Regions from separate parts of the Paenibacillus sp. FSL R10-2778 genome, predicted to be linked through region 3. Evidence: riboswitches for the same ligand, from Rfam matches in the RefSeq annotation. Region 3 holds a riboswitch; each other region holds the start of a gene.
What was found. A riboswitch is a leader RNA that binds a small molecule or an ion and turns the genes downstream of it on or off. The one in region 3 is predicted to bind cyclic di-GMP.
Positions count from the first base shown of each region.

Region 1: it holds a riboswitch for cyclic di-GMP, as region 3 does, so the genes downstream of both, NST40_RS01930 (anti-repressor SinI family protein) here and NST40_RS02455 (choice-of-anchor A family protein) in region 3, are expected to answer to the same signal.
Region 2: it holds a riboswitch for cyclic di-GMP, as region 3 does, so the genes downstream of both, NST40_RS04780 (glycosyl hydrolase) here and NST40_RS02455 (choice-of-anchor A family protein) in region 3, are expected to answer to the same signal.

Region 1 covers NZ_CP151956.1:434,115-444,614, reverse strand. The annotation lists gene NST40_RS01975 (metal-sensitive transcriptional regulator) at 1-104, opposite strand, end outside; gene NST40_RS01970 (MDR family MFS transporter) at 371-1,891, shown strand; gene NST40_RS01965 (PadR family transcriptional regulator) at 1,897-2,463, shown strand; gene NST40_RS01960 (hypothetical protein) at 2,554-2,769, shown strand; gene NST40_RS01955 (aldo/keto reductase) at 2,822-3,799, shown strand; gene NST40_RS01950 (hypothetical protein) at 4,200-5,375, shown strand; gene NST40_RS01945 (signal peptidase I) at 5,377-5,967, shown strand; gene NST40_RS01940 (TasA family protein) at 6,058-6,666, shown strand; gene NST40_RS01935 (helix-turn-helix domain-containing protein) at 6,836-7,165, shown strand; gene NST40_RS01930 (anti-repressor SinI family protein) at 7,273-7,428, opposite strand; cyclic di-GMP riboswitch class I at 7,456-7,540, opposite strand; gene NST40_RS01925 (2-oxoglutarate dehydrogenase E1 component) at 8,011-10,500, shown strand, end outside.
Region 2 covers NZ_CP151956.1:1,103,189-1,113,688, reverse strand. The annotation lists gene NST40_RS04795 (GNAT family N-acetyltransferase) at 1-190, shown strand, start outside; gene NST40_RS04790 (discoidin domain-containing protein) at 278-2,983, opposite strand; gene NST40_RS04785 (glycosyl hydrolase) at 3,035-4,555, opposite strand; gene NST40_RS04780 (glycosyl hydrolase) at 4,707-6,257, opposite strand; cyclic di-GMP riboswitch class I at 6,270-6,349, opposite strand; gene NST40_RS04775 (sugar phosphate nucleotidyltransferase) at 6,486-7,859, opposite strand; gene NST40_RS04770 (UDP-glucose/GDP-mannose dehydrogenase family protein) at 8,605-9,945, opposite strand; gene NST40_RS04765 (glycosyltransferase) at 9,950-10,500, opposite strand, start outside.
Region 3 covers NZ_CP151956.1:551,907-562,406, forward strand. The annotation lists gene NST40_RS02440 (DUF3221 domain-containing protein) at 362-706, opposite strand; gene NST40_RS02445 (ASCH domain-containing protein) at 1,058-1,471, shown strand; gene NST40_RS02450 (hypothetical protein) at 1,671-2,063, opposite strand; cyclic di-GMP riboswitch class I at 2,559-2,649, shown strand; gene NST40_RS02455 (choice-of-anchor A family protein) at 2,758-5,121, shown strand; gene NST40_RS02460 (alpha/beta hydrolase) at 5,268-6,203, shown strand; gene NST40_RS02465 (NusG domain II-containing protein) at 7,023-7,412, shown strand; gene NST40_RS02470 (Gx transporter family protein) at 7,396-7,953, shown strand; gene NST40_RS02475 (ATP-binding cassette domain-containing protein) at 7,983-8,837, shown strand; gene NST40_RS02480 (energy-coupling factor transporter ATPase) at 8,828-9,730, shown strand; gene NST40_RS02485 (energy-coupling factor transporter transmembrane component T) at 9,723-10,500, shown strand, end outside.

The DNA of each region.
Region 1 (10,500 bases), 120 kb from region 3:
TTCTTGAATTCTGCCGAATGATGACTTTTTCGTTCTCCTGATGATGAAGAATGACAATTTATGTCGCAGGATTCTGCAGCTTGCTCTTTCTTGGCAGTAGACATAAGAATCAGCCTCCTTGGTTATAATATAATATACCCCCGTAGGGTATGTCAAGAGGCATTCCTAATTCATCCACAGATGATCTCCACGGGTAGTTTGTCCCTATATTACCGCCGTATTCTTCTACGGTTGGCTATACATCTCTATTTTTTCAAAAAAACTATTGCCTCCCTATTCAAATTTGAATATAATAAATTTTGCTTCTAATTATGAACATTTTCCGAACAGAACTATCACTATCACTATTAAGAAAAAGGAGCTGCGAAGCATGCATACTAAAGAAAGTAATCTTAAACTCGTAGTGGTTGGCCTGCTGCTTGGTATTCTTATGTCCGCAATGGACAATACCATTGTAGCTTCAGCTATGGGAACGATAGTCTCAGATCTTGGCGGTCTGGATAAAATCGTATGGGTAACCTCCGCTTACATGGTAATGGTAATGGCCGGAACCCCTATCTTCGGCAAGCTCTCTGATATGTATGGACGTAAACGTTTCTTCATTTTCGGATTGATTGTATTCCTGATTGGCTCGGCTTTGTGCGGTACTGCCACCAGTATCACACAGCTCAGTATTTACCGTGCCATTCAAGGGATCGGCGGCGGTGCACTAATGCCAATCGCCTTCACCATCGTTTTCGACATTTACCCGCCTGAAAAAAGAGGAAAATTGACCGGTCTCTTTGGAGCCGTCTTCGGAATCTCCAGTGTACTTGGACCTTTACTCGGTGCCTATATTACCGACTATGTTGGTTGGCAGTGGGTATTCTACATTAACCTGCCGCTAGGAATTATTGCACTGTTCCTGATTGCAACTTCTTATAAGGAGTCGATCTCCCACGCTAAACAGCGCATTGACTGGGGTGGAGCCTTCACTCTGGTTGGCGCGATTATCTGCCTAATGTTCGCTCTGGAACTTGGTGGTAATCAATATGCTTGGGATTCCAGTGCCATCCTTGGCTTATTCGTAGGTTTTGCTGTTCTCTTGCTGGCGTTTATCCTTATTGAGAGAGTAGCTGCTGAACCTGTGATCTCGTTCGCTATGTTCCGCAAACGGTTGTTTGCAACAAGCAGTGTGACCAGCCTATTTTATGGCTCTGCTTTTATCGTAGCTACTATTTACATTCCTATCTTTGTGCAGGGTGTATTTGGCGGCTCAGCTACGAACTCAGGGCTGATCCTTATGCCGATGATGATCGGTACGGTCGTTGGCAGTCAGACCGGGGGGCTGCTTACAACAAAAACCAGCTTCCGCAACATTATGATCCTATCCGCAGTCTGCTTTGTCGCAGGGGTCTACAGCCTAAGCACTTTATCACCAGATACCTCCCGCCTCATGCTTAATGTATTTATGGCTCTGACTGGGTTCGGCGTAGGCTTTTCCTTCTCCGTGCTGAGTATGGCAGCTATCCATAATTTCGATATGCGCCAACGGGGGTCGGCAACATCGACCAGTACCTTCATGCGCTCCCTTGGAATGACGCTGGGAATTACGATCTTCGGGATTATTCAGCGGAATAGCTTTACTAACAGTCTAAGCGATGCTTTTGGCGGTAGTGAACAGTCAGCAGCTTTCGGAGATCCACGCGCTGCGTTAACACCTGAAGCAAGAGCAAAGATCCCTGCTGAAATATTAGAAAAAATATCAAGTGCGTTATCCACCTCTATTGCACAAACCTTTATGTGGGCTTTGATTCCTGCAGTGCTCGGTCTAGTCTTTGTACTGCTCATGCCAAAAGACCGTCTTACCATTCCTGCTAAAGCTGTTCAGGCGTCAGAGGGCAAAAGGTAACCATTATGTCCATGAAATTAGCCATTTTAGGTTTACTGCTGGAGCGGAACATGCATCCCTATGAAATCACATTAGTGATGAAGGAACGTTCCATGGACCGGATCACGAAGCTGCAGATGGGATCACTCTATTATGCTGTGGATAAGCTTGCACAAGATGGTTATATAGAAGCTTTAGAGGTCATCCGCAGCAGTGATCGGCCGGACAAAACAATCTATGCCATAACGGAGCAAGGTAAAGCTTTATTCGAACAGCTTATCCTGCAACAAATTAAGAAAAACGAACCCTTCTATCATCCGATGTATATGGCCCTGGCTATGTCCCGTCATATCGATCAGAGCAAGGTTGAGAAGCTGCTCGAGGAACGCCTCCGGGAAACAGAACATCAGGTTAATCTGGCTTATCAGGTATACGAGGAGCATATCTCCATCGTGCCTCGTTCTGCCCTGCATCTAATGTACGGTACATATGAGCACACCCTGACTGAGCTGAAATGGCTGCAGCGCCTATACGATGATGTTGTAGCACGCAAGCTAAAAGACATAGGGACACCGTTGAATTTAGAGGCCTAATGGCCTCTTTTTTCTGTTTAAGGGAGTCAAAATACGTTTATTAACGAGCACAATAGCCATTAAATCTCAAAGAAAGGCGAGGCGGTAAAAATGACTCAAGAAAAACATCAGCTGAATAGTGACAAACGGGATCACCCGGAACAATATCCAACAGAAAAAGAAAGTCTATTCGATCTTCATGAAAGTGAGCAGAATGTAGACCCGATTCCGATGGAAGATTTGACGCTGGAAAAGCAAGAAGAAAAGAATAAAGAAGAGACCAAACACCGCTCTTCCAGCGACAAAAAATACCATACGGGCTTCTGAGAGTGTACAATATCTACAAGTACGCAATCATAATTTCCAAGGAGGAATCACATTGTTGAAAGCGTTACCTTTAAACAAGCGCGGGATTCCCGCAAGCCGCATTGCTTTAGGCTGCATGGGGCTAGGCGGTGACTGGGACCATGAGCCGATTACTGCGGAGAATGTTAAACAGGGACATGAAGCGGTTGATGCCGCCCTTTCTATCGGCATCAACATGTTTGATCATGCAGATATCTATACTCGTGGGAAGGCGGAGAAGGTATTCGGTCAGATTTTTAAGGATCGTCCAAGACTACGTGAAGAAATCATAATTCAATCTAAATGTGGAATTAAGCTAATGGAGCCTGGAGACAGCACTAATACGTTTGATTTCTCTGGCCAACATATTCTGAACAGTGTAGATGGAATATTGTCACGACTTGGGACCGAATACATTGATATTCTTCTACTGCATAGACCTGATCCCTTAATGGATCCCGAGGAAGTAGCCTCCGCATTACATCAACTGAAGGCCGCTGGTAAGGTTCGTCATTTCGGGGTTTCCAATATGAGCGCCGCTCAGATCAAGCTGCTGCAGACTTATTGCGATGAACCTTTTATCGTAAACCAGCTGCATATGAGCTTGGCTAAGATCAGCTGGGTGGATGCTGGAATCAGTGTAAATCGTGAACCCTGGAAGGATATTATCTTCCCTGAGGGAACCCTTGAACATTGTCGAATGGAGAACATTCAGCTTCAAGCTTGGGGGCCACTCGCCCAAGGTCTATTTAGCGGGCGTTCATTAGAGGATCAACCGGAGAATATCGTCCAAACAGCAGCTATGGTCCAACAGCTCGCAGATGAAAAAGGAACAACACCCGAAGCCATTGTACTGGCTTGGCTAATGACACATCCAGCTGCCATTCAGCCTGTTATTGGAACTGTGAATCCGAAGCGTATTACTGCCTGTGCCGATGCGGACAAGCTGGAGCTTAGCCGTAAGGAATGGTATGACCTGTATGTTAGTTCACGCGGTTCAAAACTTCCGTAACATATACATTTATATTCTCAATTTCATTACTCCGCTTATGCCCGGCTCGCGTTACTACTGCGAGCCGGGTATTTTTTTGCGAATCACTCTAACTTACCGTTCTTTATTGAGAATATATTTAGTAATCGAGCGATATATGGAGTTATTTAGAGATAAATTATCATTTTCGTTCTTTATAGAGTACAAATGCGCGTTATTGGCAGTTTTCTTTTTGATTTATTCCATGTATGATTCATTACAGAAGTTGTTCTTAATAAAGAACGATAATAACGAACCAAAGAAACAGACATTGAGGGGAGGTATTCCTCTGAGACCCAGATCAGCAAGGAGAAGACCCAGATCAGCAAGGAGAAGACCTAGAAGAAACAGGAAAATCGGATTACGTATACTGCAATCAGGAATGGCTGTCTCCGTCTTATTTCTATATACCTCGCAGCAAGTTGGTGGTACCTATGGAGGCTTTGGAGCCGCTACGCAAACCACTAGCACGATTAGCTTTTGCGAAGTATTTCCGAATTCGATCAAGGCACTGCTTACAGAGTTCAAAGAGCATGTTAATCGAGCGCTCACTTTAAAAGAATCACTACAGCCCTTTTCCTCATCAGCTAACTACTCGGACGTTTCGGGAATAGAAGGGATGTCGCTGGAAGAGCTTGATGTCGCTGCAGAAGAGATTTCTTCGCAAATAGCGGCGCTTCAATCCCAAATAGATAGCGTTAACGAGCAACTGGCGGCTAACAGCCAAATTTGGAATCAAATCCACAATGAGCTAAGTGCAGCAGCAGCCTTACTCTTCCAGATAGGAGGATATATGACTTCTCTAGATTCCAACTGTCTAGAAATCAAGGACGAGCAATTTTTCAGAGATTTACAAAGCAGCCTGAATCAAAGCGGTGTGATCTCGGAATCCTTGAATGCTTCCTTAAATGGAGTTATTAGTTACCTAACCTCCATACACGATGTCGGTCTTCCATTCGCTTCGGTAGTTACCAGTGATGTTTATGGACAACTTGAATTACGCGAAGGAGAGTTCCCACAGCCACTGCCATTCCTGATTACCTTCACTCAACCAGACGGCGTGATCTCTAGCGACCTCACCTCATCTTATGAAGCTCTAAATACCGAATTGACTAACCATAAAGAATCGGCAACCTCAGGTATCACTACCCTTCAAGATAAACTCCAATTGATCAGTCAGACTCGCGAGCAAAAACTAGAAGAGCTTGAAAAAGCTCGGCTAGAAGAAGAGCAAGCAAAGAAAGAAGAAGAAGCGAAAAAAGAAGAAGAACGTTTGGCTGAGGAGAAAAAGCAACAAGAAGCCGAGGATAAAGCGAAAGCTGAGGCAACCCCTCCAACATCAGGCGAAACTGCTCCGGAAGCCCCAAATAAAGAACAACCTGAAGCCCCAGCCACTGACCCGGTAAAGCCGGAAATTGACGAAGAGCTCACAATTCCAAAAGATGTCCCTCAGCAAGAGGCTCCACAAGAGACGCCAAAGGCGGAAGACAGTACGACTACCCCGCCGGTAGCAACCCAAGCTCCTTCGGACCCTCAACCTGAGAAAGGTGGAGAATAAGATGCGAATTAAAAAAATTATCAATAATACCCTATCGAGCTTAATGCTTGTGATCTTTATTCTGCTGGTGGCAGCCGTAGTGTTATCCAAGGCCTCCGGCGGTGAACCTGCTTTCTTCGGATATGAGATCAAAACCGTACTCTCAGGATCGATGGAACCAGGAATTCAGACAGGCTCAATTGTCGCATTAAAACCCGGAGGGGATATGAATCGTTTCAAACCAGGCGATGTCATCACCTTTAGGAATGAAGATAATCTGCTCATTACTCACCGGATTGTAGAAGCGACCGTCAATAACGCTACTGGTGAAGCTGTTTATCGCACTAAAGGCGATAACAACGACGCGCCCGACATGAACCCTACCAGTTCTGTGAATGTTGTAGCTCAGTATACCGGGGTCACTGTACCCTATGTCGGTTACGCTATGAATTTCGCGGTTTCCAAAGCTGGAAGTGTAGTCCTCATGATCGTGCCTGGCTTGATGCTTCTGCTCTATGCTCTGTATACCTCTTGGAAGGCTGTAGCTGCATTAGAAAAGAAAAATGCTGCCCTACTGCCAGCGTCACCGCCCCCAACAGAAACACAGCCCTAAGTTGATTGTCCACTTCCGCTTACGAACCGGAAGATACAATATATAAATTTTATAAAAAATTCAAACACAAATTTGAGGAGGAATTTTATTATGGGTATCAAGAAAACATTGGGTCTTGGCGTAGCATCTGCAGCACTGGGTTTATCATTAATCGGCGGAGGAACCTTCGCATACTTTAGCGACACTGCGCAAAGCACAGCTACATTCGCAGCGGGCACGCTCGATCTGAACTCCGACCCTTCTGTCATCGTTAATATTCCTAACCTGAAACCAGGTGATACGGTAACTAAATCCTTCAAATTGAAAAACGATGGTTCGCTCGATATCGGATCTATTATTCTGAATACATCGACTCAAATCACGGATGCTAAAGGAGATAACTACCTGGATTTAGCCGAGTTCATTAAAGTTAAATTCCTTAGAAATAATGATAAAGGAGTACCTATCGTCTCTCCTGAAAATGTAGTTTATGAGACTACACTTGCTGCTTTAAAAAGTCAGCATCCGGATCTCGTAAAAAATACAGGTTGGGATCAACTCTTTACCGAAGCATCCGGTATTAAAGCCGGTACCAACGACAGCTTCTCCGTCCAATTCGAATTTGTGGAAAATAACCAAGATCAAAATATTTTCCAAGGCGATAGCTTAACACTGACTTGGGATTTCGTAGCTAAACAAGGTGCGAAAAAAGACTACTAAGATCAATAAAGTAATTTAATAAAATACTCGAAGAGCAGCAGATCCTGAATCCGGCCACGGATAAGCAGATTGCTGCTCTTCTCTTTACAATAAACTTTGTCCGATTTATTGATATTTGCTATACTAATAACAAAAATTACGGAGGGGCGTCAGCATAGTGCCACAGAATATGGGCCAACGTATCCAGCAGCTCCGCCTAGACAAGGGTTTCTCCCTATCTGAGCTTGCGGACAGAGCAGATGTGGCTAAGTCGTATCTTAGCAACGTGGAGAGAAACATCCAATCCAATCCATCCATCCAGTTTATCGAAAAAATCGCTGACGCGCTTCAGGTATCCATTCATGCCCTACTCTATGGAGAACCCAATGATGCAGAGGAATCACATTTAGATTCGGAATGGTTCCGATTGGTGCAGGAAGCTATGGACTCAGGCATTAGCAAACGCGAATTCAAAGAATTTCTGGACTATCAGAAATGGAAGCTCGATCAAAAGGATTAATACTTCCTACTAATCTGGTACGATCCTCTCTTCTACTAAATCATACCGAAAAAGGACACAGCGAAGAACCGCTGTGCCCTTTTTCGATATGTAACCCCTCTAATGTATTACTGCACGATCTGCACAGTTTTCTCATGAAAGAACTGGCGGATTTCATCTGCCTTAATGCCAGCCTTCTTAGCTGCTAATAATAAATGTACCCACTCTTGATCCAGATCAATAAACTGCTGTTCTCTGTTGCTACCCTGGTTGGACTTTTCCAAAAAATCTCCCCCTAAGATTTTACGTCCCCAGGCAATCCGGCTGTCATAGTATCTCTACCTTAGACCCGCGACTTTGTGCCCCTGCCTTTCGGCAAGTTTACCTTTTACTGGACCCTTTTCACGAAAGGATCTACTTAAAAAACTATAAAATTACTATCTGCAATAACATTATACAAAAAGAAAGCGGAAAAGTGTGTCGATTCCTGGTTACTTTCTATTTTAAAAACGAAAAATAAAAGATTTTTTTTCAAAGATCTTGTCCGATTATCACGATACTCGTCCGTTACATAAAATAAATTGTACTAGCAAAATAAATATTTACTGACCTAATAGTTAAAAATAAGGATAATAGAATCATTTTAATAGGCCTTTAGAATGGGTAATGAGAAGAAACACCCTTCTTTTCATTAGAACAAGCTAACCCATACCATTTTGCGAACGTATTGGACGAAAGAATGAATTGATTACAGTGGCCGAAAGTAGCACAATAAGATGAGAAATGAAACCGCAATCATCACAGCTCCAGTAAGCGTTGACACAAAATGTCACGTATGGAGTTCATCCGTTAAGGAGGATGTATTCATGGCAGCCAAAGAGCCCTATAACGAATCCATTTGGAGTAAGTATTACGGACCCAATTTAGGCTACATTCAAGAAAGATATGAACAGTTTGTGAAAGATCCCTCCACCGTAGAAAATAATTATCGCGAGCTTTTTACAAATTCGGGACCTCCTCCCCTAACTCCGGATAGCGAACCGGCTCCTCAGCCGCGCATCTCGGGAGACACCGAATGGCTTAGAAAAGCAGTAAGAGCTTCCAAGCTAATCGCCAATATTCGTATATATGGCCATATGGCCGCTGAAATTGATCCGCTGGTACGCGATCAGAATCCCATGGCAAAATATCTTGAGCTTGAAACCTATGGGCTGACCCGCGAAGACCTGATCGCACTGCCTGCCACGCTTATATGGGAAAATGCGCCGAATGATGTGCATACCGGATGGGATGCCGTGCAACGTATGCGTCAGGCATACACCAAGACTATCGCCTATGAATTCGGGCATGTGCATGAAGAAAAAGAACTGCAATGGCTAAATAGGCAGGCAGAATCCACCAGCTCACCAGCACCCCTAAATAATACAGAACGCAAAGAGCTCCTGAACCGCCTGATTCAGGTAGAGCAATTTGAAACCTTCCTCCACAAGACTTTTGTAGGTCAGAAGCGTTTCAGTCTTGAAGGCAATGATGCTCTTGTGCCGATGTTAGATGAAATCGTACGTGCTGCTGCACATGACGGTGCGGAGCATATTTTGATGGGCATGGCGCATCGCGGCCGCCTCAACGTTCTTGCACATATTTTGGGCAAACCTTATGATATCATATTTTCAGAGTTTCATCATTCTCCGAACAAGGAGCTTTTCCCTTCCGAAGGCTCCACAGGCATTAACTATGGTTGGACAGGTGATGTGAAATACCATCTCGGTGCAGACCGTGCTGTCCGTGAAGGAGAAACCGTACGCACAAGAATAACACTAGCGAATAACCCAAGTCACTTGGAATTCGTCAATCCTGTTGTGGAAGGTTTCACTCGTGCCGCACAAGAAGATCGGAGCACTGCAGGACTGCCGAAGATTGATACCAGTAAAGCTATGGCGGTGCTGATGCATGGCGATGCTGCTTTTCCAGGTGAAGGCATTGTTGCAGAAACGCTTAATATCGGCAAACTTCAAGGTTATCAAAATGGTGGGACGATCCATATCATTGTTAATAACCGAATTGGTTTTACGACTGAAAGTGAAGATTCCCGTTCTACGCATTATGCGAGTGACATCGCCAAAGGGTATGAAATCCCAATAGTCCATGTCAACGCTGATGACCCAGAAGCCTGCGTAGCAGCTGTACGTTTAGCTAGCGCATACCGCCATCAATTCAAAAAAGATTTCGTAATTGATCTCATCGGCTACCGCCGTCATGGTCACAACGAAATGGATGATCCTGAAACCACACAACCTATTGTCTACGGTAAGGTTCGCAATCATCCAACCGTCTACAAGGTCTATGCAGAGAGACTGAAAAACGAAAAGGTTCTTACCGCCGAAGACGTACAAAGGATGAATGCTGAAGCAGAAAGCGTATTGCAGCGTGCGTACGATACTATGAAGGAAGGCAATCATAAGAAAAAAGAACCCAAAGCCTTCATTCCTCTACAAACGGACCGCGCAGCGGCAAACACTACAGCGGTATCCATCTCCAGCCTGCAGGAGATCAATCGTGAACTGTTGACGGTTCCTGCTGGATTCCAGGTTTATCCGAAGCTGGAGCGCATTTTACAACGTCGTAAAGATGCACTGAATGAGGGTGAAAAGGTCGACTGGGCACTGGCTGAAACATTAGCCTTCGCTACCATTCTGAAAAATGGAACGCCCATCCGACTGAGCGGTCAAGATGCCCAGCGCGGAACCTTCGCACATCGCCATCTGGTGCTGCACGACAGTAAAACAGGAGATTTATTCTCTCCTCTGCATCAGCTAAGCGATTCCCGTGCCTCCTTTGGCGTATACAACAGTCCATTGTCAGAGGCATCAGTATTAGGCTTTGAATATGGTTATAATGTGTTTGCACCGGAAACCTTCGTAATCTGGGAAGCACAGTATGGTGATTTCGCCAATGCGGGTCAGGTTATTTTTGACCAGTTCATTGCCGCTGGACGCGCCAAATGGACACAGCGCAGCAATCTCGTCATCATGCTGCCGCATGGCTACGAAGGACAGGGACCTGAGCACTCCAGCGGTAGGCTGGAACGGTTCTTGCAGCTATCCGCTGAGGAGAACTGGACGGTCGCTAACCTGACTACCGCTTCGCAATATTTCCATCTGCTGCGGCGCCAAGCAGCGTTATGCGGGCAGGAAGATGCTAGACCGCTAGTCATTATGACGCCGAAAAGTCTCATTCGGAATACGCGCAGCACTTCTGCCGGAACCGAGCTGGCTTCAGGACAATTCAAGCCTGTATTAGCTGAATCTTTGCTTGGCCAGAAACCAAGTGAAGTTAAACGGCTCGTAGTCTGCAGC
Region 2 (10,500 bases), 550 kb from region 3:
AGACCGGGAAGCGCTTTTGCGGCAGACGGAAGTATGCCTCAAGCGTAGCCTCGACTTGTCGTCTGTGGACGACGACAAGGAGCTGATCTCGCTGCTGTTTGATCCAGCGAGGCCGCTTCGCACCTCTGATTCCTTGGGGGAATCAGAGGCAATCCCTTTACCTTATATGTCAGGCCTCCATTTTATTTAAAGCACAAAAATAACCTCAGCGGGAGAATGATCCCGCTGAGGTTATTTAGTATGCTCTATTAACAGTTATATAAATTCAAATAATTGCTTATTCTCTGGAGTACACCTGTAACTCTTGAATAGACCAATAATTCCCGCCGGCTCCGTTCTGCACAATTTTGACATACCTCGTCTTCACTTTAGAAAAGGATATCTTAGTAAGCTCTTTCGTACCTTTACCAGACGTGAGTTTTTTCCAGTTTTGAGCATCGTCAGAAATATAGACTACATAGTCTCTTGGGTAATCAAACGGTGATAACGTGCTATCCAAATCTATTCTTTCAATTTCATGTGCTTCACCCAGATCAATCTGAAAATACTCACCGGAAACCTGATGTTTTCCCGTATCCCAGCGCGTGCGCCGATCCCCATCGATAGCCAGACTAGGAGCTGATGCTGCCGTATTCACATTTGAGGATACCTTCCATTTAGTACGATCCAGAGGAACCAGTCCAGTGGCTGTAATCTGAACTTTATCGGACAGTAAATTAGAGCCGGATACCCTTACCGCGTAGGTATATAACGTCCCTTCACGTAAATTATGATCCGTATATTCTGTAAGCTTCACATCGGTGGCCACCACCTTCATTTCCCCGCCGCTACCTTCAGCGCGAAGCAGCTCATAGCTTGCTCCTGGTGCCTCCAACCAATTTAATTTTACAGCTAAACCTTTTGTTGCTGCGGCTTTGAATCCTTTAGGTGCCGACGGCTTTACTTCAGAGGAAGGCTGCATAATATACTGCACAGCCTCACCTGGAGCAAGGGTCTCCGTAAAGGTTAACGTAGGAGTAGCCTTTTTACCTGTTACATAACTTCTTGCTTTTTCATACGTATCCCCGTTTCCAAAACGTTCCCCTTCATACACCCCGTTTTTCGGCATAGTCACATTTACACTCACAGTTTGTGGAGTAGATTCAAAGTTAACGAAATTAACCAGCACCTTATTTGAGGTCGCTCCGCTTCCCGCAAGAGGCTTCAATGTAGAAGTATCCACGGCCCGAACATATACCAGCTTGTCGGCTAACACATCTTTGTTGGCAATTTGATAAGTTAGCGGAGCTCCATGTGTAGCATAGGCAAGACTGAGCCTTCTCATGATGCTGACACGTGAATCCTCATTTTCTTTTGTATAATAAATCTCTGTGGTCGCCGGATCATGCTCTTCTAAATTAAACCCGTATTTGAATAAACTGAAATCCTTAAAAAAAGCAGCATGCTGCACAAACATATCCGCATAACCAATATGTGCACGCATGATCCGGTCGAATACAGCCGCTGTCCGCTCCGTTGCCCCGTATTGATAGGCATCCACATGACTGTCCGAGGTACCAAATTCAGTGGTCAGCATTTTTTTGCCGAGTCCATTGTCTGCACCAGTGAAGGTCTTCAAATTCTCAGTAAAGCTTCCTCCATTACTAAAAATATAAGAGTCGCCGTAGGAATGTCCATTGGTCAAATCCGTAACCTTCTCCAGCTCCATACGTTGCTCTGGATCACGTTCCCAGCCATCCGGATCTCCACATTCCTTCCCAGTTCCCTTCTGATTACCGCAAGAATCCTCACTGTAGCTCGGCCAATATGCCCAGCCCGGAGCAACAGTTTGTAAATGGGGCGCGATTTGCTTGCCCTTTTTATTCAGCCAGTCCGCAATCGCCAGGTTCACTGCCTTAGAACGATTGAATAATCCCGGCTCATTATCTACCTCATAATATTGAAAATAGGGGCTATATTGCTCAAAATAATCTGTCAGCTTTTTCTCCGCGTCAGCAGGCAACGATCCATCTGCCTTAAGCTTAATATCACCAGTATGCAAATACAAAGCAACCGCCTGCATGTTGTAATCCTGCAATACCTTGTAATATTCCATCATATCCGAGCAGGATCTCCCGACATCACTGGCACAGCTAGTACGCATCACATTCCCGCTATAAGCCATCCCTAGCCATTTGATAACATAAGGCAAGTGCGTAACTGCACCTTCATCGAAATAAAATTGTTTATTATTCACTACTGTTCCCGTCAGTGTATAGCTGCCATGGATAGGCTCAGAAATTGGAGCGTTAAGAGATTCTAAACGGAGATTATCCCAAGTCCACCAGGAATATTCGTCTTCTTTGTCACTGCAATATAAACAGCGAACCGTTTGCAGCTTCAATTCATTCGTTCCTATCTTCAATTGCTCCTTGGGAATATATAATTCATAGGTCTTTTGAAAGTTATATTCGCTTTCTGTGCCAGCAACGCCCGCAATTTGAATGATCCCCGACAATTGATGATTGGAGAACACACTCATTTGCGGCACGGATTTATAAGCATCCAGAATACCTACGCTAAATAAGACCCCATTCTCCGGGATCTTATTTAGCTGATAGGTGATCGTTAATTCCGGCTGGGTCTTTCCATTCAAGCCTGCAGGCAAGCTCTGAAGAGCCGATGATTTGAGCACCGAAGAAGTAACATTAAATTCCTTCTTGCTGCCAGAAGTGCCACTCGCAGCGAATTCAGCTGCTGAGCCATCATGTTGTCCCAGATTCCAGATCACAGTACCATCCGGTATTTCTGCTGCAGCATCAGTTCCTGCAGATAGTCTCGGTATATTGGCACCTACCTTATAATCGTTTGTCCTATTCGTTCCGAAGACAGAGACAGACAACAGAAACAAGACGGTTAATGCGGCGAATTTTAGTAATAACAGTAATGGTTTGTTTGCAGATATCTTATTTTTTCTATTAGATATTCTCCTCGTTATTCCCATCCATAGGTCCTCTCTTTCTTCCGGAATGTCTTACCCTATCATTTCATTAGATTAAGGAAGGAACAATGCCCCTTGTGGAATTACCTGCTGCTTCTGGCGGGAACTCTCCCATAGCAAACGAAGATTGGCATCTCCTTCATTCTCATAATATTCAATTTGGATATCATAAAGCGTTCCGGCTGTGAGCGGGATACTTCCTTTATGAAGGGTTGCACTTTGATTTTTCCAATTGTCGATGATCAGCTTTCCGTCAATCCAGACACGGACTCCATCATCAGAGGATGCCGAAATCGTATATTTTTCACTGAATTTGGGTTTGAGTTTCCCTTTCCAGCGTACAGAAAAGTGATCTTCATTTATCTCTGAGGCAGGAGACCCGCCATGCCAATTAAAATCAATCTTACGGTCATTGCGGATAAGTACCGCTTCTCCCTCTAAATCAGTATTGTTATAGTATTCTCCAGTTAAACCCGTTAGGGTTATCGGAGTTACGGGTGCTATCGAAGGACCTCCTGTTGTGAGAACATAGTCCTCTCTTGATACTATAAACGAGTCTTTCATAAAGCTTTTAATTGACTGTAGCGTATTATTTTCTGTCAGTAATTTTCCCCAGGTCATCATATAGACCCATTTATTTTGTTTCTCAGTTAATACATCCGGGTTCGGCAGTTGCCCACTCTCCCCGATTCCGATAGGTTTACCCTCGGCCAATGCGAGCAGATCCTCATAGTAGGACTGTTTATAATCGTTATTGTAGATATCCGCAGCCAGAACATCGAGTTTATCCCCACCGGGATAATATGCAGCATATGGATCTGACCATTCATTCGGCGCATTCGGATTCCACACCCACAGTAGATTATTTAGCTTGTGTGTGTTTACAAAACGATCATAGACAATACTCCACAGCTCTGAAAAATTGTCCTTTTTCCCCCACCAAAACCAACCACTATTCATTTCATGGTAAGGTCGCCATAAGACCGGAACTCCGGCATCACGCAGCTGACCCAAATATCCAGCAACCTCGTCTAGATCTGAGATTAGCTTCTTATACTGAGCTGTCCCAGGTGTAACATAAGCATTAAATTTCTCTTGACTGAGACTTCTGTTTACATTGGACCACTCTGGAGAGGTTCCCGGTAAACTCTGATGGAAGGTCATGGCTACAATGCCACCCTCTTGATGCCATTCAATTGCACTGTCTATAACAGCTTGCCGCTGTTCTGCGATCGTCTCTTCGGATTGATTATTAATCGCCCCTAATTCATAACCATGTAGAACAGCATTTTGTCCCGAAGTATTCTTCAGCTTATGAACCAGTTCATCTGGACTTTCTAGATAATCATGCTGGCCGGACAAGATCCCTTTGCCACGTAGATTTACCAAATTACTCAGCAGTTGCTTGGCTTCTTCAGAAGCCGAAGGATTGCTTGGTATAGCCGGAGGTAGAGAGGAAGAAACACTCATAGCCTTCGGAAGACTTTTAACCTCTCCCCAAGGCAGCAAGGAAAAAATAATAAACACCGGTAACATAGTAAACAACAATCTGTTTTTCTTATAATATTTACGCAAATAAATCCTCCTTTCGGTAGCTGTACTGCCTCCACAGGTGTTAAAAACATACCTGTTATCGGACAATCGTCTTCTGACCTAATGAGGACTATAGCTTAGTAGCTCTGCAATAACGCAGAGCCACTAAGGATCGACCTTTAATTTTCATCAATCAGGAGACATCCGGAAGAAAAAGTGCACTTGCTGGAACTGTCTCTTTAGCTTGACTAGCACTTTCCCACATCAAGCGGACTCTCGCATCGCCTTCATTCTCGTAATACTCCACCTTGATATCATATAGCTGGCCAGCCTTCAGCGTTATAGTGCCCTTACGCTCAGTACCACTTTGCTTAGTCCAACTATCAATCACGGATTCCCCATTCACCCAGACACGGATACCATCATCTGAGGTAGTGTAAAATGTATATTGCTCATTATATAATGGCTTGATTTTACCGCTCCAACGTATGGAGAACCGATCAATCCCGAGGGCGGCATCCGGCGAGCCTTGCCGCCAATTGAAATCGATTATTGCATCAGTTCTGTTAAGAGCTGCTGCTCCCGACAACTGCATGTTGTTGTAATACTCTCCTGCAAGCCCCTTCGCGAGAGGAATTGCTGCCTCCCCCTCTTCTTCGGAAGGTGCCGGCGCTGGTGCGGCGCTAGGTGTCGGTGCCAGACCAGTATTTAATTTATCTCTGGTCAGGGTATAGTTGCTATTCATAAATGTTTTGATTGTGTCTGCACTGTTATTCTCGTAAAGCATTTTTCCCCAGCTCATCATATACGTCCATTTATTTTGCGATTGCTGAAGCTTCTCCAGATTAGGCATTTCACCATTCTCCCCGATCGCAATCGGTTTGCCTGCGGCTAGACTCAATAAGCTGTCATAGTATTTTTGCTGGTAATCATTTTCGTATATATCTGCTGCCAGAATATCTACTTTATCAGCACCTGGATAAGTTAGCGCATAAGGATCTGACCAAACATTGGGAGCATTCGGACTCCATACCCATAACAAATTATTTAATTTATGAACGTTAACAAAACGGTCATACATAATATTCCATAGTTTAGAAAAGTTATTTTTCTTCCCCCACCAGAACCAGTTCCCGTTCATTTCATGATAGGGTCTCCAAAGCACCGGAACGTTGGCATCGCGCAAGCTTTTTAAAGAGACGGCCACCTTATCAAGCTCAGCGATCAGATTGTTATATTGCTTGGTACCCGGTGTAACGTAACTATCGAACTCACTCTGGCTAAGTGTTTTTTTCACATTATCCCAGTCATAAGAGGTGCCCGGCAGGTTAGCATGAAAAGTCATAGCTACGATCCCGCCCGCTTTATTCCAGTTGATGGCGCTGTTCACCACATTTTGACGTTGCCAAGCCATCGTTGCTTCGGACTGACCACTGATCGCACCCATTTCATAACCGTGAAGAGCCGCATATTGTCCGCTGGTTCCCTTCAGCATATTGTTAATTTCATCTGGACTTTCTAAATAGTCATGTTGACCGGCAATAATACCTTTTCCTGAGATCGAGTAAAAATAGTTAAGCAGCTTTACGGCTTCAGGTGAGGCACCTGGGGTAACTGGCGTTCCAGAATTTGAAGCAGCTATGACAACAGACGGCGAAATTCCAACAGCAAGCGGAAGTGCAGTCAGAAACAGGACGAGTGACAGAAATGCACCAAACAATCGATACGTACGGTAAGCTTTCAAAATAATCTCCCTTTCGGTAGCCAGGCTGCCACTCTTTCGAAGGCCCTATAGCTTTGCGTCCCTACCTTTCGATAGGTTTGCCTTTTCAATTTAAGAGAAATAATCTCTCTTACCGTAAGTATCGACGACAATTAATGATATATTTAGTGTTTTTATGACTTTTTTTGATAATTGAGTCAATTTACCTGTTTCAAGAAATTTTGAATTGGTTAAATAGATAGGTTAGACCTATGAAATGAATTGTTGTAGTTCTATATCATTCCAGTCTAAAGTAATACGTATGTTATCTTCTTCTACTAATTCAGACCCCGTCTGTACCTCTATAAACTCAACATCCGTCAAAGCAAGGATCGCGTGCTTCGTTCCTTCCGGTATACGTACCACGTCCCCAGCCTTCACATTATGTTTTTTCTCATTCAGCACAATACTTGCTTCGCCGCTGACGATTGTCCAAATTTCACTACGCTTGCGATGTAATTGATAGCTGATATTATTCCCCTCGGATATAAAAATCCGTTTGGTCAGCACTTCATTGCCTTCATCATATTTCACATAATCAATAACTTTGTAATGACCCCAACGGCGTTCCTCGTACATCGGTCTTTGTTCAAAGGTCTTCAGCACTTCTTTAATCCGTGGGCTCTCAGCTTTATGGGTAACTAGAATCCCATCCGGGCTAGCCGCAATGATCAGATCCTTCGCACCAATTACCGTAATCGGAATGTCCAGCTCATTAATCAAGCAAGTCCCCTCAGAATCCGCCGTCACAAAACCTTTTCCTACATGCTTGCTGCTCATTTCCTCTGTCAGCGTATTCCACGTTCCAAGATCCTTCCAGAATCCATCATACGGCTGCACCACAATATGTTCTTCTTTCTCCACCACTTCATAATCAAAACTGATGGAAGACAATAGCTTATACTGCTTCTGCAATTCTTCATATCCTAAAGGCAACCCTTTACGCTGCAAAATATCTAACAAGTACCCTAAGCGGAAGGCAAACACTCCGCAATTCCACAAGGCATTTTGCTCGATGAGCTGTTCTGCTTGTATGCGGTCAGGTTTCTCTTGAAAGTGACTCACCTTCATAAAACCATTTTCCCCCGCCTCTTCGGTGGTAGGAATAATATATCCGTATTTCTCTGAGGCATGTTCAGGAACAACACCCATAAGAGCCAGATTTGCTCCACTTTCCAGCATGGTCCCCTCAAGCATAGCTATGGTATCGAAAAAAGATGCTTCTACATAAGGGTCAACAGGCAATATTGCTACCGTCTCCGCTGGAGAAACACCTGCCACTGAATAAAGATAGGTAGCTGTTAAGGCGATAGCCGGAAAAGTATCCCGACGCTCCGGTTCAACGATAATCGGCACATGACTTCCCAGTTGGCTTTGTATCATTTCTACTTGGCCACGGCCGGTGGCCAGATAAGATGATTCTGCCATCCCTGCTTCCTCCAGCTGTCTCCAGACACGTTGTACCATGGATTCTGGTTCACCTTGAGGGCTTTCAAGTACCTTTAGAAATTGCTTTGAACGTGAGTCGTTGGACAACGGCCATAACCGTTTACCTGAACCGCCTGATAGAAGTACCATTTTCATAGAATGAACCCTCCTTGAATTATGGAAATCGAGCATATTTGAATTGTTATCAAAACGTCAGCTTCCACTTAGCCTTATTTCGAGCGGATGCACTAAAAAAATTTGTTAGGTAGAAACCACTCCAAGGGATTTTGGACTTCCGATCGCTGTTATCCTCAGATTTCCTTATTGAACCGCTTCTCGCGGTAGAAATCCGAGGATAGCATATGCTTTCGAAGCTAGCTTTCCTACGGAAATCTTTCGGGCGAACACTCCGTTTCTACAGTTCCAAATTCCCTTTCCGTTCTTAACCTAACCAACTTCTTCTTAATACTTGATCCGTGCGTACCGGGCTGTACCAGCCGGAAGCAAGCACGTTTTTCTAAAGATTTGCTTCTGCTCCGGGGGAGGCAGCTGCAACTGCAAGAACAACTGCAACTGCAAGAACAACTGCAACTACAAGAGCAAGACTAGTTGCCACCACAGAGACAGAGACAATGACAACTACAAATGCTACTGCGGTATATAATCAGAGTACCTAACTTTATAAATTGCTTAGAAACTTAAGATAAGGGAACGGAGTGACGGAGGGGAATTTTGGAACTGTAAGAGCGATAGCGTCCGCCTTTGTCTGCGGATTTCTACCGCTATCAGCGGTTAAAATCAGGAAATCTGCAGACAACAGCGGCTGGAAGTCCAAACATTCTCTGGAGTCACGGCTCATCCCTAAATAGAAAAAACACAAGTTCAATCAATATAACTTCGATTAAACCGCTCCAGCTACACTAGCAGAATAACCGCTCAATCCACCCATCTGCGGGCGACCGACAGAATGATAAACGAGGCCGGTACCCTCGATTTGCTCCTTGGAATACACGTTGCGTCCATCAATCAGCACCCCATTGCGCATGCTTTTCGCCAGCTGATGCAGATCAATGTCCTTCAGTAGGCTCCAATCGGTCAAGAGGCATACGGCATCGCTGCCCTCAGCCGCCTCCTCTGGCAGATTGCACCAGCGAAGCTGCGGATGATCGTATTGCTGCCTGAAATTTGTAGCTGCGATTGGATCATATAGTTTGACTGTTGCCCCTTCAGCCACCAGTGCCTCAACAATCTCTCTGGCTGGAGCTTCGCGGACATCATCAGTGTTAGGCTTAAAAGCAAGCCCCCATATCCCAATTGTCGAACCGCGCAGGCTGCCAAGTGATTCATGCAGCTTGGAGATGATCATAAACCGTTGTCCCTTGTTCACTTCGACTACAGATTTCAATAATTTGAATTCGTAATCGACGTTGCCCGCAATTTGAATGAGTGCATTAGTGTCTTTCGGGAAACAGGAGCCTCCATAACCGATGCCAGCCTGCAGGAAGGATGACCCGATTCTTTGGTCCATACCCATTCCTTGTGCTACCTCGGTTACATCAGCTCCCACTTTTTCACAAATATTGGCGATCTCATTAATAAAAGAAATCTTCGTGGCCAAAAATGCATTCGAAGCATATTTGATCATTTCAGCACTGCGTATATCTGTTACAAATACATTTTCTGTGAAACCCTTATGAAGCTCGCGCATCGTTGGTTCCAGCTCTGGATTATCAAGGCCAATGATAATTCTATCAGGATGGAGGGTATCGCGAATCGCTGACCCTTCACGTAAAAACTCAGGTGCAGACACGATATCAAAAGAATGTTGGGTATACTTAGAGATCATTTGAGAGATTTTTTCATTTGTTCCTACTGGAACTGTAGATTTAGTCATTATAATTTTGTGCCCTTCCATCGCTTTGGCGATTTCAGCGGCTGCACCCTCAATGTAGGTTAAGTCTGCTTCACCGTTAGGCAATGATGGCGTACCTACAGCAAGAATGATAATATCTGAACGGCGCACCGACGCTTGAAGATCTGCAGAAAAAGATAACCGTTCCTCACGAAGATTAAGTTCAATCAGTTCCTCGATTCCCGGCTCATAGATGGGCGATTCCATCTGTTTCAGCTTTTTAATCTTTTCCTCGTCCTTATCCACACAGATGACATGATGTCCGCCCAGTGCAAAGCACACGCCAGATACAAGACCCACATACCCAGTACCGATTACTGTCAGCTTCATATAATCATCCTCCTTTTAGAAAATTGACGTACGCCTGCTCAACATACTGCTTGAACTTAACCATAAACGCCTGCTCATCGAATTTACGTGCGTGCTCCATAATTTGATCGATATCCCAAGCGTAGGACTCTACCTCATAAATAGCCTTAAGTAGATCCTCCACTTCTTGATGCTGAAAGAACACACCATTTACATAAGGAATAATAGTATCTAGTGCCCCACCTGCTTGATAAGCAATTACCGGTCTTCCTGCAGCGTTCGCTTCCAGCGGTGTAATTCCAAAGTCCTCTTCTCCTGGAAAAATAAATGCTCTACACTGTGCCATCATTCCAGTTACTTGTTCATCTTCTAGCCGGCCCAGAAACGATACATTATCCTTAGCCATGCCTTCGAGACGCTTGCGATCCGGTCCATCCCCTACGATATAAAGCTTAAGACCGTTACGATTGAAAGCCTCTACTGCCAGATCAATCCGCTTGTAGGAAACAAGCCGGGAGACAATTAAATAGTAGTCACCAATGGTAGAAGAGCTTGTAAACCGGGCTGTATTAATCG
Region 3 (10,500 bases):
ACATTGCCTGAAGTTATAAGCTCCTATAGTTGTTACATCGTAAGGTTTCAGTAATTCCAACAAAGAGTGAACTCCCAAATGCTTGGGATTATGCCCACTGGCTTCGGCTGGTGAGCTTTTTTTCGTTTACAGAATGTCCCGGAATTATTATATTCAGATTATGTAAATGTTTAGTCCGGGATAGATTATTCATAGTAAATATTCGGAAGGGTATTTCTGCTTCGGAAATTCCCGTAACAGAGATGTTGAGAGTATATAATATTCCATATTATATACTCTGATTTCTCTTTAAATCTACTATAAAGAAGCGCCGTCCCTTTTGGAGACGCCGCTTCTTTATAGTAGATTCTATTCTTTTTGCTCAATTCTTGATTTTGGTGATCTTTTTGGCGGTAACTTGTGCAGGGAATGAATCATCACTTACTTCAAAAAATACTTTAATCTCATCGCCTTTTTTATATTTAGAAGGTGCAACTTTATTTACCCAAATGGCTTGAGAGTACTCATTAGATTCGAGAATCTCCTTGTATTCCTTGTTCAAGTCTTCTTCTTTTAATTCAGAAATTACTAAAATTCTTTTATTTTCTACATCTATTGTGTGTACAATTCCTTTCAAAACTTCATTATTCTTACTACAGGCGGTGACGAATAACAAAAAAACAAAAATAAGAGTCCATTTAATAGTAGTACGTGGTTTTTGAATCATGGACCTTCCCCTCCAGTGGTTACGACATTAGTTTAAAATCGGTTGCACAGGCATAGCATTTAGTACATTACCAATATAAGAATAAACAGCAGCCTTTCCATTATGACGACCTTTATTGATTCTGGGGAGTTACAGGTGAATGTCTGTAGTATTGATATTTTCATAAGAACTTTTGTTTGTATATAATAAAAATAAATGTTCTTATTTTAGAGGCGATCAATGATGGAAATGAGTATCGACCAAACGGTTGGGATTATTTATCAGGTCAAGGTGAACAAGATTACACAACGCGAGATCGAGATCCGTGGCATCCGTGACAAACGTCCAACATAAACAAAGGGGATAAATATCATGCGGTGTATAACAATACGGCAGCCTTGGGCGACCTTAATTGCTCTTGGTGAAAAAGAGTTTGAAACTCGTTCATGGAGAACAGCCTACCGCGGCGAGTTAGGCATCCATGCCGGAATGAGGATTGACAAAAAGATTTGTGAACAGGAACCTTACAAATCAGTATTGGCGAAACATGGCTATACAGCGAATAATTTGCCGACAGGAGCTATTATTGCTACAGGTCAGCTCGCGGGATGTTATGTGGTTACTCCAGAGGTGGATTTAAGGGAATGGATCAATGGGAATGAATATGATTTTGGCGACTATAGTGAAGGACGGTTTGCCTGGAAGCTTGAAGGGGTTCATCCATTAAGCCATCCAATTCCAGCTAAAGGTCGGCTAAGCTTGTGGGAGCACTCTAATCACTTCTGAACGGCGAACAATATTTTTAATGTAATTTTTATGTGCCTATCAGCTATTTTTCAGGTTCGAGGTATATATTAGAGACACCAAACACCCCCCAGTGTTTTGTGGTATATCTCTCTCAGGTCTTGCCAACTCCCATGGTAAGGCCTATTTTTTTGTTCACTAATTGATTGGGGGGAGAGAGCGCAGCGGCTTCTATACAGCTTTACTTAATCTGGTACTGTTCTTCGTAACTCTTAAAAGATGAAATATCCAGCCCTAGGTATCTGCGCATATGGATGGCAGCTTGAGCCGCAACAATGTCATTCAACAGCAGCATTCGTTCATGATAGCCACGACATATATACTTGGCTTCAATTCCAGTATTAAGTCTGTTTTGCTCATACACCTTAATTCCCCGTCTTCTCATTTCTGCACGAACATCCCTTAGATCTGTTGTAGCTACTGCAGCAGCTGTTCCAAGCACCTCCAGATAAGGGGCGGGTGTTCGTAAGTGTGTAGATAAAATGGCGGAGTCCCGTTCGAAAGCTGATAAAATCATCGGAAGCAATAAATAAGATTTCACCAGCATGTTGTCCCTGCTTTCTGCTCTATGCATGAATCTCATCACCTCTAATAGGAACGTATATTCGTATTCTACCCCGATATTCCAAAAATAATCAATGGTATTTCTAAACAGCTTATCCAATGTGATTAAATTCACAACTAAATAACGAAGAATAAATTATATTAAAAATTGTAATAATAAAAATTAATGTATCGAACGCAAATAAAGGAGAATTATGATGGAAAAAGAGGGCAGCCTCCAGCGTGGATTGTTTTTTGGTTTAATTCTGAGTATTCCCTTATGGATATCCATATTGGGCTATATACAGTTACTTTAAAATTTAATGAAAAACCTTATGCGAAGCGCCTTCAGGCGCTTTTTTTGTGTGGTACTAATGCGGGGAATTATCGAAAGGAATTGATTGACAATTGTGGGTGTCGGGCGCTAAACTGTTATTAATTCAAAAGTATTAAAAGTCATAGACTGTTATTGGATAGAATGCTTCAGCTACCAGTTCTGGACTTGCAGTGTAATACATATATATAGTCATGATAATAGCAAACCGTCTGAAAGGGCGGGACGCAAAGTCCAGGAGTCTAAAGTGTCTTAAAGGCACAATGACCGTCCGACTGCCATGAGAAGGGAATTTCACTTCTTTTTGGCGGTCTTTTTTGTTGTTAGGTCCTTTAGAGTTTCTGGTAATTATTCTGATTAATATAAATCATAGTTTTAGGAGGTGTGCCATTTGAAAAGAAGAATAAAACCGTTACTCTCGCTTGTATTAGCTGGGATTTTGACGGTAGGTAGTGGGCTTTCCTCATTGGGAGCTGGAGTTGCTGGAGCAAGTAGTTCTTCTACATTGGGAATTGCAGCGGTCTACAACGTGTTTATTCTAGGGGATATAACAACAGTTTCGGATACGGAAGGAAGGTTTGCTGCTGGAGGTAACGTTAACTTAACCAACTATAGTGTTGGAGATAGGTTGACCGCTGCAGAGGTTTCCCTGACTGACACACTTGTTGTTGGAGGGAATCTTACTTTCAACGGAGGTACTGTTTATGGGAATATCGTGCACGGGGGAGATTTTTCAGGGAATGTAACGCTCCTCAAGGGTGGTACAAAAAGACAGGGGAGTACGATTGACTTTTCAGCAGTAGGTCAGTCTTTGAAGGACAAATCAGCAGAACTTGCAGCATTGCCGGCGAATGGAACAACAGTGTACCAATATGGCAGCCTTATCCTGACAGGTACAGATCCTGCGGTCAATGTTTTTAATGTTTCAGGAGATAACGTCTCTAATACCTACGGAATTACAATAAATGTTCCTTCAGGATCTACTGCAATTATTAATATTGATGGTTCTAACGTAAAAATGAAAAACTTCGGATTTCTACCTAATAACGTGTTGAACAGCAAGAAAATTTTGCTTAACTTTAGCCAAGCTGCGTATCTTGATATGGCAGGCATAGGTGTAATGGGAAGCATACTTGCCCCCTATGCTCATGTTGATTTTATTAATGGTCAGATTAACGGTACTTTAGTGGCGGCTTCACTCAAAGGTACTGGTGGTGGTGAATTTCACCACTATCCATACGATGGTGATGAACCTGGACCAACACCGACACCAACGCCGACAGTGACGCCAACACCGACACCAACGCCAACAGTGACACCAACGCCGACACCGACGCCAACGCCAACGCCGACAGTGACACCAACGCCAACACCAACGCCGACGCCGACAGTGACACCAACGCCGACACCAACACCGACAGTGACACCAACACCAACACCGACAGCGACACCAACGCCGACACCGACGCCAACACCATGTCCGACGCCAACACCAACGCCGACAGTGACGCCAACACCGACACCAACGCCGACAGTGACGCCAACACCGACACCAACGCCGACAGTGACGCCAACACCGACGCCAACACCAACGCCGACGCCAACGCCGACACCGACGCCAACGCCAACGCCGACAGTGACACCAACGCCAACGCCGACACCGACGCCAACGCCAACGCCAACGCCGACAGTGACACCAACGCCAACGCCGACAGTGACGCCGACGCCGACAGTGACACCAACACCAACGCCAACACCAACACCAACGCCGACGCCGACAGTGACACCAACGCCGACACCAACACCGACGCCAACACCGACGCCGACAGTGACACCGACGCCAACGCCGACAGTGACGCCAACACCGACACCAACGCCGACAGTGACGCCAACGCCGACACCAACGCCGACAGTGACACCAACACCAACGCCGACAGTGACACCAACACCAACGCCAACAGTGACACCAACGCCGACAGTGACGCCAACACCGACACCAACGCCAACACCAACGCCGACAGTGACACCAACGCCAACGCCGACGCCGACACCAACGCCAACGCCGACACCAACACCGACGCCGACAGTGACGCCGACACCAACACCAACGCCGACGCCAACACCGGCACCAACGCCGACAGTGACACCAACGCCGACGCCGACAGTGACACCAACGCCGACAGTGACGCCAACACCAACGCCAACAGTGACACCAACACCGACGCCAACGCCGACGGTAACACCTGAGGCAACGCCGACGCCAACACCGACACCGACGGTAACGCCTGAGGCAACACCAACACCGACGGTAACGCCTGAAGCAACACCAACACCAACACCAACACCAACACCAACACCAACACCAACACCAACGTCGACACCAGAGACTCCGGTGTTCCCGACACCAACGCCATCATCCGTAATTGGCACTATAGTTCTTGCAGAAGATCCTGTGCCGCTTGGGCCTGTAGCTTCGCCGACACCAGCGCCAGTACCAACACCGTCGAATAGCACAGAAGTACTTGTTGATGATGATGAGATCCCATTAGGTCCGGTACCGGCAGTGACACCAACGCCAACACCAACACCTGATGAAATCATCGTAGTGGACGATACGATCCCATTAGGAAAGCCACCTGTGAAGGAATTGCCAAAAACGGGTGAATCAAGTCCTGCACCTTACTATGTAGCAGGTTTAGGTTTTGCACTTATCGGATTATTAATGAGAACCAAGTTCTCCAAAAAGAATAAATAATAAAGGGTAGATCAACATAGAGTCGCTTTCGGGAGTGTTCCGATGGCGGCTCTATTTGTATGTCATGATTGCGATAGTTTGGTGCATTCTAAGTAGATGGTATACTCTTGTTGCAAAGGAAATGAAGAGGGGATGGCGAAGGCGAATTGATATGGTTCATTATTAGCGCTGTAATCATCATAGGGATTCTAATCTATGTGGGATTTTTCTTCTATGGTATTGCTATTAAACGAGCGCCAAAGGTATTTCTAAGTAATAATCCTAATCTGAAGGCTGATCCTCCGGTTGCCGGAGCTTCTTGGGGGGAGGGGAAGGATTGGGTCTCTCGCCAGAGCTTCGAGAATATTGAGATCGTATCTGCAGATGGACTTAAACTAAGAGGTTACTTACTCCGATCTAATCGTGCTGCGGGACGCACAGCCATTCTAGCCCACGGTTATTCAGGTAAAGCAAAGGATATGGGGGCGTACGCCAAAATCTACTACGAGAACTTAGGCTTTAACATCCTAATTCCCGATGCAAGAGGGCATGGAGATAGCGCAGGGGATTACATTGGTTTTGGTTGGCCGGAACGAAAAGATTATTTGCAATGGATTGAATACATGATTAAAAAGACTGGGCCTAGTGCTCAAATTGTGCTTCACGGTGTCTCTATGGGTGGTGCTACAGTGCTAATGACCTCAGGGGAAGATCTTCCGCCGCAGGTAAAAGCTATTGTTGCGGACTGCGCTTATACCTCAGTAAAAGCACAATTATCTTACCAACTACGACGCATGTATCGCTTGCCAAGTTTCCCTTTCGTTCAAAGTGCAAGTCTAATCACCCGCTTGAAGGCGGGGTATGGCTTTGGTGAAGCCTCTGCATTAAAACAAGTGCGGAAAGCGAAGGCTCCGATTCTTTTTATTCATGGGGATGCGGATAACTTTGTACCTTTTGCTATGATGAATGAATTGTATGAGGCATGCCAGAGTCCAAAAGAGAGGCTCATAGTGCCGCAAGCGGGGCATGGATTGTCTTATGATACGGATAAGGCGGGGTATACAGATGTAGTAACAGCTTTTATAAGTCGATATGTAAAATAAGTCCTGAACGTAGACAGCGCCCGATATCCGCTAGGTAGCGGTTATCGGGCGCCTATATTTTTCCACACATGACGTAGTCCTTGAATAAGGATCGTACCGTCATGCTTTCTCGTTATATTCATCCCCCGCCGTTCGTGAGTAACGGGTGTCTTGATTCCTTGTTATTTCCAGCAGCCGTGTGGCGAGAATAATCCTTCCAATACGACAAAAGCCCTACCTCTCTTTTGCCCTTGCGGCTCCATTGACCGCGCCAGTGTGAATCGGAATGCTATATTTCGAATTTAATCTCATAAAAAGGAAGAGTACTGCAAGAAAACATAAAGCCTCTTTGTCCAAAATGCCGATGTGTATAATAGTCGGCCTGACATCTTCTTGGTGGGGATATTCAATATATCGAAAAACAAATACCATATAAATATAACACACTATTGTTTAAAAGGCAAATATAATAATGAATTCCAAGATAAGGTTTATTTGATTCTAGAGAGGAACAAACCTCGATAAGGGGCGCTTAGATTTTGAAAGTAACTTAAATTGGGTTAATTGTGAATTATTCCGGAAAAGCTAGTAAACCAGAGGAGATGGGCGATCTCGGTGCAAATGGGCTAAAATGTAAGTTGGATTTTTTTGCAAACGCTACAAACTTCAACTGAAAATGCCAGAGACGAATGGGTTGTGTCTGCTGGGGTTATTTTGCGTGCCTATTTTGTGAACAGCTCTCTAAAACTGACAATAAACTCCAACATTGATTGAAGGATTGAGGGTAGACCGTTATAATTAATAAGTCTGGATTTTAATTAAAAAATAAGGGAGATTTTTATGAAACGCGCAGATGTGTGGCTGATTTCCATCGTATTGATTGCTGCGCTCGCTTTTCTCGTACCGAGATGGTTTTCGGACAATGATGACAAAGGTGGGGCCGGTAAAAATCTCATAGCCAATGTAACGGTGGACGGTGAGTTATTTAAAACGGTAAAGCTTACAAAAGAAGAACAAACCATTGAGGTCCGCACGGAACGCGGCTATAACATTTTGAAGGTGCATGATTACGGGATTGAAATGTACGATGCCGATTGCGCTGATAAAGTTTGCCTAGGTTTTGGTTTTATTACCCTGCCCAAACAGACGATTGTCTGTCTACCGCATAGAGTATTAGTCGAAATCACCAGTGCGTCGGGGGAGGATGATATAGATGCCTATGTCCAGTAGTGAATCTGCAACAGCTTTAAAAAGAACAGTGATTATTGCGATTTTCGCCGCAGTAGCAGTAGTGTTAAGTTTAATAGAGGCACAGATTCCGTTATCCGGGATGGGACTGGTGCCGGGTGCTAAGCTCGGACTGGCCAACATTATGATTTTGACTTGTATTTACTTTTTACGTGGACGGGATGCTTTGCTGCTTGTCATCCTCAAAACACTGCTTACTGCATTTCTGCTAGGTACCTTCTCAAGCTTGCTGTTTAGTTTATTTGGTTCACTTTTTAGCTTTGTTGTTATGTTTGTGCTGATGCTGATTAGTGGCAAAGGTAAGAGTATAAGCTTGATCGGAATTAGTATAGCCGGTGGGATTGCGCATAATATCGGTCAGCTGCTGGCAGCTTCTATGGTATTTGCATCACTTAGTATTTTTTATTATCTTCCCATGCTGCTGATCACTGGGGTAGTAACAGGAATTGCCGTGGGCTATGCAGTCCGTTATTTGGTGGCGTCATTGTCAAAAATATCGCTGTTTGAAGAATTTTTGGACTGATTAGTCACATCAGCGGAAGGATGACTAACATGAATGAATCATACGAAGGTCAAGACTTAGAGGGAGAGGGACAAGCAGTCATCTCTCTGGATGGGGTATCGTTTGGCTATGATCCCGAGCATCCGATTCTTCACAATATAACGTTATCTATCTCTCAAGGACAATGGGTCAGCTTGGTTGGTCCTAATGGCTGCGGGAAGTCTACGTTGGTCAAGCTGCTCAATGCTCTGCTGCCTAAGGGGGCTGGTGAGATTGTGGTTAGTGGCATGCTGCTTAGTGAGGAAACGATCGGAAGCATTCGGCAATGTATCGGAATGGTGTTCCAAAATCCGGATAATCAGTTTATTGGAGCCACTGTAGAGGAAGATATCCTATTCGGCCTGGAAGGGCTTTGTTTGCCGTACGAAGAGATGGCTGAACGTTTGCACTCCTATACGACGAGACTAGGAATAAATCATCTGTTGTCCAAGCATCCGGGTGAGCTGTCGGGAGGTCAAAAGCAGCGTGTTGCTATCGCTTCCATTCTTGCTATGGAACCAGGCATCGTCATTTTTGACGAGGCCTCTTCTATGTTGGATGAAGGAAGCAGAAATGACCTTCTCGGTATTCTGCAGGATATGCGGGCAGAAGGGAAGTACACGATCCTCATGATTACGCATGATGCAGATGAGATTTTGGCATCGGATCGGGTGCTTGCGCTGCATGGAGGTGGTTTGGCTGCAGATGTTACACCGGCGGAGTTGTTCCGGAACGAGGAGCTTCTGGAAAAATGCCATCTGCGTGAACCTTATCCTTGGCGCCTTGCACGCGAGCTGCAGAACCAGGGTATTCATGTGGATGTCCCGACCAGTGAAAAGGAGCTTATAGACACGTTATGGCCATAGAATTACAGCAAGTAAGTTACACCTACGCTGACCGAAGCCTCTGGAAGCTGACGGCGCTCCGGGACATTAACCTCAGTGTACCCATTGGCTCGATGGTTGGTATTGCGGGGGCGACGGGCTCAGGTAAATCGACGCTGCTGCAATTGTTTAACGGGATACTGAAACCAACCGAGGGTACGGTAAAAGTGCTTGATGTAACTATTCAGGCTGGTGAGAAGTCACCTAAGCTAATGCCACTGCGCCGCCGAGTCGGATTGGTATTTCAATTTCCGGAGCAGCAGATGTTCGAAGATACGGTCGAGAAGGATCTCATTTTCGGTCCCCTTAATTTCGGCATGAGTCTCGAAGAGGCAAAGTCACGTGCACGTCAGGCCATGTCAGATATGGGGCTGGATCTCGCACTGCTAGAGCGGAATCCTTTCCAATTGAGCGGTGGACAAATGCGTAAGGCGGCTATCGCTTCCGTGCTAGCTATGGACCCTGAGGTCATCGTTCTGGATGAGCCCACGGCAACGCTTGATCCCATTAGCCGTGCAGAGCTAATCAGCTTGCTGGAGAGATTATGTCGTGAGCAGGGCAGAACGATCATTATCGTCACGCATCGGATGGATGAGTTATTGCCCTATGCGGACAGCTGGGTTGTACTTAAAGAGGGCAGCACGGCGTTTCAGGGCAGTGTAAAGGCGCTTGCAGATGATCCTTCAATTCTGGAACAGTGTGGTTTGACGGTTCCACAGTCCCTTCGTTACTGGCGTGCAGTTGCTGATCATTTAGGTCTTGTGGATGAAGCCCCCCGCTTGACGGCTGAGAGTCTGGCAGAGCTTATAGCTTCGCTGCCAGCGGAATCAATAAGCACTGGTAAGCCCGATGGAAAGAGGGATGACCATGAATGAGAAACTGATCTTAGGTCGGAGTATTGAGACCGGTTCGTGGGTGCACAAGCTGGATGCTCGTGCCAAAATCACTGGCATGCTATTATACGTAGCTGTTATCCTGCTCTCACGTTCGTGGATGGCCATGGCTGTGCTGGCTATTTTTTCGATAGCCGTTATGGCTTCAACGAAGATTCCGCTTAAATACTTCCTGAAAGCAGCTAAGCCTTTACGTTATTTAATGTTGTTTATCTTTATTGTGCAGGTGGTGTCTGTAAAGACAGGGGAGGTAATGCTGACTCTTGGTTCCTGGTCTATCTATGAGGGAGGGCTAAGATTAGGGGCATTTTCGGTCATCCGCATGTTCTTTCTTATCACCTTTACAGCGCTTCTGACCTTCACAACAACGCCGGGGAAGCTGAATCAAGGGCTGGAGGGGATCTTGACACCCTTCAAAAAGCTTGGCTTATCCCCTGACCGTATCACGCTGATGATCAGCATTTCACTTCGTTTCATTCCTACGATTCTAGATGAATCGCAGATCATAATGAAAGCGCAGGCCTCAAGGGGAGCCGATCTGAAAGAGCTGCCTTTGAAGGAAAAGGGACGGATGTTAGTCTCCCTGCTGGTCCCGATTATCGCCAGTGCTTTTAGGCGTGCTCAGGATCTGGTGTATTCCATGGAGGCCCGCGGTTTTCGCATGGATGCTCCCCGCAGTCGGTATCACCGCCTAAGGTGGGGCAAATTCGATACTGTTTTTATTGGGATGTTTGTGGTCATGGGAATTGCAG